DNA from 2 places in the Streptomyces sp. ME02-8801-2C genome. Region 2 is predicted to be linked to the other one. Evidence: riboswitches for the same ligand, from Rfam matches in the RefSeq annotation. Region 2 holds a riboswitch; the other holds the start of a gene.
The links. Region 2 has a riboswitch for cobalamin ahead of PV396_RS32785 (ribonucleoside-diphosphate reductase subunit alpha). Riboswitches for the same ligand answer to the same signal wherever they lie in the genome.
Positions count from the first base shown of each region.

Region 1: another riboswitch for cobalamin. It lies ahead of PV396_RS01725 (cobalamin biosynthesis protein); the one in region 2 lies ahead of PV396_RS32785 (ribonucleoside-diphosphate reductase subunit alpha).

Region 1 covers NZ_JARAXP010000001.1:380,149-384,378, reverse strand. Annotated here, with positions in the region: gene PV396_RS01735 (inorganic phosphate transporter) at 1-1,233, shown strand, start outside; gene PV396_RS01730 (hypothetical protein) at 1,274-1,495, shown strand; cobalamin riboswitch at 1,650-1,793, shown strand; gene PV396_RS01725 (cobalamin biosynthesis protein) at 1,890-2,861, shown strand; gene PV396_RS01720 (cobyric acid synthase) at 2,858-4,230, shown strand, end outside.
Region 2 covers NZ_JARAXP010000012.1:122,033-126,262, forward strand. Annotated here, with positions in the region: gene PV396_RS32785 (ribonucleoside-diphosphate reductase subunit alpha) at 1-1,966, opposite strand, end outside; cobalamin riboswitch at 2,092-2,246, opposite strand; gene mctP (monocarboxylate uptake permease MctP) at 2,355-3,983, opposite strand; gene PV396_RS32795 (DUF3311 domain-containing protein) at 3,980-4,230, opposite strand, start outside.

The DNA.
Region 1 (4,230 bases), on a different contig from region 2:
ATCCTCGCGATCGTGGTCGTCACCGCGCTTGCGTTCGATTTCACGAACGGTTTCCACGACACCGCCAACGCGATGGCCACCACCATCTCGACCGGTGCGCTCAAGCCCAAGGTCGCGGTCGCCATGTCGGCCGTGCTCAACCTCGTGGGCGCCTTCCTTTCCGTCGAGGTCGCGAACACGATCTCCAAGGGCCTCGTGGACGAAAGTGGTATCCGTCCCGAGGTGATCTTCGCCGCGCTGGTAGGCGCGATCCTCTGGAACCTGCTGACCTGGCTGGTCGGGCTCCCCTCCAGCTCCTCGCACGCCCTGATGGGCGGCCTGATCGGCGCGACCATCGCCTCGGCGGGCACAGGCGCGGTCCACGGCGACGTGCTGGTGACGAAGGTGCTGATCCCGGCGATCGCCGCACCACTCGTCGCGGGCATCGCGGCCATGCTCGCAACCCGGCTTTCGTACACCATCGGCGCCAAGCGGGCCGAGGGCAAGGCGGCGGAGAAGGGCTTCCGGGCCGGTCAGATCGCCTCCGCCGGCCTGGTCTCGCTGGCCCACGGCACCAACGACGCGCAGAAGACCATGGGCATCATCACCCTCGCCCTGGTCGCCGGCGGCGCCGTCTCCCCCGACTCCGATCCCCCGGTGTGGGTCATCCTCTCCGCGGGCCTGGCCATCGCGCTCGGCACCTACCTGGGCGGCTGGCGCATCATCCGTACGATGGGCAAGGGTCTGACCGACCTTCAGCCCCAGCAGGGCTTCGCCGCACAGACCAGCGCGGCGACGGTCATCCTGGCCTCCTCCCACCTCGGTTTCTCCCTCTCCACCACGCACTCGGTGTCGGGTTCGGTGATGGGTGCCGGCCTCGGCCGCAAGGGTGGCGTGGTCCGCTGGTCGACGGCGACCCGCATGTTCGTCGCGTGGGGGCTCACGCTGCCCGCGGCGGCCCTCGTCGGCGCGCTCGCGGAGTACGTCACCGGGTTCGGGGACTGGGGTACGGCTCTGGTGGCCGTCTTCCTCATCGCCTCGAGCGCGGCGATCTGGGTCGTCTCGCGCCGCGAGGTGATCGACCACACCAACGTCAACGACGTCCAGGAGGCCGACGCCGAGCCCGCGGGCGTCATCACGACGGCCATCGCCGCCGTCACCCCGCCTCCGACGGGCACCGTCACCGAGGGTCTGACGGCCACCATCCCCGCCCCGGCCGAGGTCACGGCGAAGCCGTCGGCCACGGCCCTCTGAGTCCGGCTCCCGGTCCGAGCGAGAAGCAGAAGGAAGCAACATGAAGATCGACTGGGCAGCCCTCGGCTCCGTCTTCGGTGTCAGTCTCGTCATCACCGTGGCCATGGTGGGCGTGTTCACGCTGGGCATCGCCGGACTCTCGCGCCGCGAACGGGCGGCCGCACAGGGAGAGTCGGCGGGACTGGCGGTCACGGGTGCGTACGCGTGCTTCGCCGCCTGTGCGGCCGTGGTGGCGTACGGGATCTATCTGATCGTGGCCTGACAGCAGTATCAATCGTCTCCTCCTCGTCGCCCGCTCCGTCCGTGGCCGTCTCGTCGGTGGTCGTGGACGGGGCGGGCGTTTTTCGTCGCCCCGATCCGGTCGCGATGTGGGGCACAGCACAGTCCTCCCTTCCAGGTCAACGGCAAGTTGACGGGTGTTCCGGGCCCGTGGTGGACTGCCGGAGCCATGTACGGCAGCAGAAGAGGAAGCCGGTGTGAATCCGGCGCGGTCCCGCCACTGTCACCGGGGTAGGTAACCCCGGGAGCCAGGAACTCTCGCCGCCGGTCTCGTCGAACCAGGGCGTGGACACCCTGAGTGAGGACATATCGCCATGCTCGGCTGCCGTTCGAGGTACAGCACCGGATCGCTGCCCGCTTCCACGGCCGGCTGAGCCGTGCGTGCCGATCGCGTCTTCGCGTACGGCGCCACCACCGGACTCCTCGGTGACCTGATCCTGGGCGACCCTCGCCGCGGGCATCCGGTCGCCGTGTTCGGGCGGGCCGCCGGCGCCGTGGAGCGGATGCTTTGGCGGGACCACCGGGGCTGGGGCGCGCTGCACACCGCCGTGTGCGCGGGAGGCGCTGTCGCCCTTTCCGCGGCGGCCACGCGCCTCGTACGTCCGTCCGGTGCCGCTTCCGTCGCGCTCACCGCCGCCGCCACCTGGGCCGTCGTCGGCGGGACTTCGCTCGCGCGCGAGGCCCGGACCATCGGACGTTCGCTGGAGACCGGGGACATCGAGGGGGCGCGGGAGCGGCTGCCCCATCTCTGCGGACGGGATCCACAGGCCCTCGACGCCGACGGGATCGCCCGGGCCGTCGTCGAGTCCGTCGCCGAGAACACCTCCGACGCCGTCGTGGGCGCGCTGGTCTGGGGTGCCGTGGGCGGGGTGCCCGGGCTGGTCGGGTTCCGGGCCGTCAACACCCTTGACGCCATGGTCGGGCACAAGTCCGCCCGTTACCGGCGGTACGGGTGGGCCTCCGCCCGGCTGGACGACGTGGCGGGCTGGCCGGGGGCGCGGCTCACCGCCGTACTGGCCGCGCTCACCGGCGGTGATCCTCGCGGGGCCGTGCGGGCCTGGCGGGACGACGCCGGGAAGCATCCGAGCCCCAACGCCGGGCCCGTGGAGGCCTCTTTCGCGGGCGCCCTGGGTGTGCGGCTCGGCGGCACCCTGTCCTACGGCGGACGTGTCGAGCATCGGCCGGTGCTGAACCAGAAGGGGCGTTCCGTGGAGGTCCACGACATCGAGCGGGCCGTACGGCTGTCCCGTCGCGTCGGTCTGCTCGCGCTCGGCGTCGGTGTCGCCGGGCGGGTCGGAGTCAGGGTCGCCGGGCGGGTTCTCGTGAACGCGAAGGGGCGTGCCTCATGAGCGGCGGCACGGTCGGTGGCGGACTGCTCGTCGCCGGGACCACCTCCGACGCCGGCAAGAGCGTCGTCACCGCCGGGATCTGCCGGTGGCTCGTGCGACAGGGAGTCAAGGTCGCGCCGTTCAAGGCGCAGAACATGTCCCTCAACTCCTTCGTCACACGGGAGGGTGCCGAGATCGGGCGGGCGCAGGCCATGCAGGCGCAGGCGTGCCGCGTGGAACCCAGCGCGCTCATGAACCCCGTACTGCTGAAGCCGGGCGGCGACCAGAGCAGTCAGGTCGTGCTCATGGGGAAGCCCGTGGGGGAGATGAGCGCGCGCGGGTACCACGGAGGGCGGCAGCAGCGACTTCTCGGGACCGTGCTGGAGTGCCTCGCCGAACTGCGGGGCACGTATGACGCGGTGATCTGTGAGGGGGCCGGCAGCCCGGCTGAGATCAACCTCAGGCGGACCGACATCGTCAACATGGGAATCGCGCGGGGCGCCCGGCTCCCGGTGCTCGTCGTCGGCGACATCGACCGCGGCGGCGTCTTCGCCTCCTTCTTCGGCACGGTAGCCCTGCTGTCCCCCGAGGACCAGGCGCTTGTCGCCGGGTTCCTCGTGAACAAGTTCCGGGGCGACGTGTCCCTGCTGGAACCCGGCCTCGACATGCTCCGCGGGCTCACCGGACGGCCGACCTACGGTGTGCTGCCCTTCCGGCACGGGCTCGGTATCGACGAGGAGGACGGGCTGCGGGTCTCGCTGCGGGGGACCGTGCGGGAGTCGAACGTCTCGCCACCCGTCGGTGAGGACGTCCTGCGGGTCGCCGTGTGCGCGGTCCCGCTGATGTCCAACTTCACCGACGTGGACGCGCTCGCCGCCGAACCCGGCGTCGTCGTGCGGTTCGTGGACCGGCCCGAGGAACTCGCCGACGCCGACCTCGTCGTCATCCCGGGGACACGGGGGACCGTGAAGGCGCTGGCCTGGCTGCGGGAACGCGGGCTCGCGGACGCCATCACACGCCGGGCCGCCGAGGGACGACCTGTACTGGGCATCTGCGGTGGCTTCCAGATCCTCGGCGAGCACATCGACGACGAGGTCGAGAGCCGGCAGGGCCAGGTCGACGCGCTCGGGGTCCTGCCCGTCCGGGTGCGGTTCGCCCGGGAGAAGACCCTCACCCGGCCCGTCGGCACCGCCCTCGGCGAAACGGTCGAGGGGTACGAGATCCACCACGGGGTCGCCGAAGTCACGGGAGGAGACCGGTTCATCTCTGATGACAGTGGACACAGCCTGGACGGGTGCCGGGTCGGGAGCGTCTGGGGCACGCACTGGCACGGCTCGCTCGAGTCCGACGGGTTCCGGCGGGCGTTCCTGCGCGAGGTGGCCGCCGCCGC
Region 2 (4,230 bases):
CCTTCAGCTCCCGGACCAGATATGAGTTGACCTGGAGGAACTCGCCGGAGAGCGTCTCGCGCTTGAACAGGTTGGACACCTGCGGCTCGATGCACTCGTACACACCGGCGATCGAGGCGATGGTGGCGGTGGGAGCGATCGCGAGGAGGAGCGAGTTGCGCATGCCGACCCGGGCGATACGTTCCCGCAGCGCCGACCAGCGCTCGGGCCAGGTCAGTTCCACGTCGTAGTGGTCGGGGTGCAGGACGCCCCGGGCGGTACGGGTCTTCTCCCAGGCCGGCAGGGGGCCGCTGCGCTCGGCGAGGTCGGCGGAGGCCTCGTACGCGGCGAGCATCACGCGCTCGGCGATGCGCGTGGACAGGGCCTTGGCCTCGGGCGAGTCGAAGGGGACACGCAGCTTGAAGAAGACGTCCTGGAGGCCCATCGCGCCCAGGCCGACCGGGCGCCAGCGGGAGTTGGAGCGGCCCGCCTGCTCGGTCGGGTAGAAGTTGATGTCGACGACCCGGTCGAGGAAGGTGACGGCGGTACGGACCGTCTCGTCCAGCCGCTCCCAGTCGATGTCCCCGGCAGCCGTGTCGACGAACGCGCCCAGGTTCACCGAGCCCAGGTTGCAGACCGCCGTCTCCCCGTCGTCCGTGACCTCCAGGATCTCGGTGCACAGGTTCGAGGAGTGGACGACACTGCCCGGCTCGGCCGTCTGGTTGGCGGTGCGGTTGGCCGCGTCCTTGAAGGTCATCCAGCCGTTGCCGGTCTGCGCGAGCGTACGCATCATGCGGCCGTACAGGTCGCGCGCCGGAATGGTCCTGCGGGCGAGCCCGGCCTCCTCGGCCTTCCGGTAGGCGGCGTCGAACTCCGCGCCCCACAGGTCGACCAGCTCGGGCACGTCGGAGGGGGAGAAGAGCGACCAGAGCGCGTCCGCGTTCACCCGGCGCATGAACTCGTCCGGGATCCAGTGCGCGAGGTTCAGGTTGTGCGTACGGCGGGCGTCCTCACCCGTGTTGTCGCGCAGCTCCAGGAACTCCTCGATGTCGGAGTGCCAGGTCTCCAGGTAGACGGCGGCGGCACCCTTGCGCCGGCCGCCCTGGTTCACGGCGGCGACGGACGCGTCCAGCGTCTTCAGAAACGGCACGATGCCGTTGGAGTGCCCGTTGGTGCCGCGGATCAGCGAACCGCGGCTGCGGATACGGGAGTACGACAGTCCGATGCCGCCGGCGTGCTTGGAGAGGCGGGCGACCTGGTGGTAGCGGTCGTAGATGGAGTCCAGCTCGTCGACGGGGGAGTCGAGGAGATAGCAGGACGACATCTGGGGGTGCCGGGTACCGGAGTTGAAGAGGGTGGGGGAGGAGGGGAGGTAGTCGAGGCGGCTCATCAGCCGGTAGAGCGCGGCGACTTCGTCGAGGGCGCGCTGACTGTCGTCCTCCGCCAGACCGCTCGCCACCCGCAGCATGAAGTGCTGGGGCGTCTCGATGACCCGGCGCGTGATCGGGTGGCGCAGGAGGTAGCGGCTGTGCAGGGTCCGCAGCCCGAAGTACCCGAAGCGGTCGTCGCCCTCGACGTCGATCAGGGCGTTCAGCCGGTCCGTGTGCAGCCGTACGAACTCGGCGGTGCGGTCGGCGATCAGGCCCTCCCGGTGTCCGACCTCGACCGACTCGGAGAAGGAGGTGACGCCCTGTGAGGCGGCTTCGGCGGCGATGGTGACGGTCAGCAGCCTGGCGGCCAGCCGGGAGTAGGCGGGGTCCTCGGAGATGAGGCCGGCCGCCGCTTCGGTGGCCAGCTCGCGCAGCTCCGACGCGTCGGCCCGCGCGGACCGGCCGCGCAACGCGGCCGCCGCGACCCGGCCGGGGTCGGTGTCGGGGAGGTCGGCGGTCAGCTCGGTCAGGGTCCGCAGCAGGGCGGCACCGGGACCGTCCGTCTCGACCGCGTCCACTGGGTTCGCTGAAGCCGGTTCGGCTGGCGCGATGGTCACAGGGGGGCTCTCCCTCGCTCGGCACGGGGCCTTGCGGAGGGCAGCGGGGCACACGGACGCCTTACGGGTACGCGCGCGTCCACCGGCCCACTCCACGAGGCCCGGACGTCAGGCACCCGGACCGGTCGGCCGGGCGCGCTGTCGGCAGGTCCTCGGACTGACCACGCGCACAAACATGCACGAGTACACCGTTGCGGGACAGTTCCGGATTCACACCGGATTCCCCTGCGACGACAGCGAGCACGAGCATACATCTTGTGCCGCCCCCAGGAAGCACCCCCACATCTTGTGTCATGGCGGGAGTTGAGCGCCCCTAAGGGGCGCGGGGAACTGCGCGACAAGCCCCCCACCGGGCCCGCGGACAAAAACCACGGACCCGGCGGAGCCGTCAGTGAACCGAGCCAGCCGTGGCCGGCGGCAGTTCGACTTCCACGCCCACATCCCCCGCATCCGCCGTGTAGTCCGACGGCTTCGTCTCGTCCACCCCGTCCGGCGCCTTCAGCGCCTTCAGCACGAAGGTGAGGACCACCGTGACGACGACGTTCAGGACGAACGCCGTCAGACCGATGTAACCGATCTCACCGATCCCCGGAATCTCCTTCGAACTGCCCCCGAAGTGCTTCTGCGTCGGAGACGCGACCCCGTACGCCGCCAGCGTGCCGTACAGCATGCCGACCGCCCACCCGGCCAGCAGCGCCCAGCGGTGGAACCAGCGGGTGAACAGGCCGCCGACCAGGGCCGGGAAGGTCTGCAGGATCCAGATGCCGCCCAGGAGCTGGAAGTTGATGGCGACCGTCTTGTCCATGGTGAGGACGAAGACCAGCGCGCCCACCTTCACCAGGAGCGAGACCAGCTTGGAGACCTTCGTCTCCTGCGCCGGTGTCGCGTCGGGCTTGAGGAAGTCCTTGTAGATGTTGCGCGTGAAGAGGTTCGCGGCAGCGATGGACATGATGGCCGCCGGGACGAGCGCCCCGATGCCGATCGCCGCGAAGGCCACGCCCGCGAACCAGGACGGGAACATGTTCTCGAAGAGCTGCGGGATCGCCAACTGGCCGTTGGTGACCTTGACTCCGGCCGCGATGGCCATGAAGCCCAGCAGGCCGAGCAGGCCCAGCATCAGCGAGTACAGGGGCAGGATCGTGGAGTTGCGGCGGATCACGTCACGGCTGCGGCTGGAGAGGACCGCCGTCACGCTGTGCGGGTACATGAACAGCGCGAGCGCCGAGCCCAGTGCCAGCGTGGCGTAGGTCCACTGCGAGGCCTCGCCGGGAGCGATTGCCCCGCGCGGTTTGCCGGTCGCCGGGCTGGTCTGGGAGAAGGCGTCGCCCGCCGCCTTGAAGATGTCGTCGAAGCCGCCCAGCTTGATCGGGATGTAGATGATCGCGACCGCGATGACAATGTAGATCAGCCCGTCCTTCACGAACGCGATCAGTGCGGGGGCCCGCAGACCGGACGAGTACGTGTACGCGGCCAGCACACCGAAGGCGATCAGCAGCGGGAGGTCCTTGACGAACCAGTTGGTGTCCGCGCCGCCGCCGACACCCATCACGTCCAGCACGGCCTGGATGCCGACCAGTTGAAGGGCGATGTACGGCATCGTCGCCAGGATGCCGGTGACGGCGACCGCCAGCGACAGCCCCTTCGAGCCGAACCGGCCACGTACGAAGTCCGAGGTGGTGACGTACCCGTGCCGGTGCGAGACCGACCAAAGCCGGGGCAGGAACACGAACATCAGCGGGTAGATGAGGATCGTGTAGGGCACCGCGAAGAACCCGGCCGCGCCCGCCGCGTAGATCGCCGCCGGTACGGCCACGAAGGTGTACGCCGTGTAGAGGTCGCCGCCGAGCAGGAACCAGGTGACCCAGGTGCCGAACGACCGTCCGCCCAGGCCCCATTCGTCGAGGCTGTGCTCGTTCTCGGCCTTGCGCCAGCGCGAGGCCATGAAGCCGATGACCGTGACGGCCAGGAAGAAGATGATGAAGACGGCGAGTGCCACGCCGTTCACGCCGTCCTTCACGCGTCCGCACCACCCTTCGAGGCGGCACGGGCGCGCTGGTCACGCTGCCAGAGCTGGTAGGCCGTCATCGTCAGCACGGTGGATATGACCACCCACAGCATCTGGTACCAGTAGAAGAACGGTATGCCTATGAAGGTCGGGTCGACCTTCGCGTACGAGCCCACCCACAGCATCGAGACGAACGGTGCGAATAGGCAGAGCCCGATGACGACGCGCATCGGAGTCACCACCGGTTGTTCCGCCACCG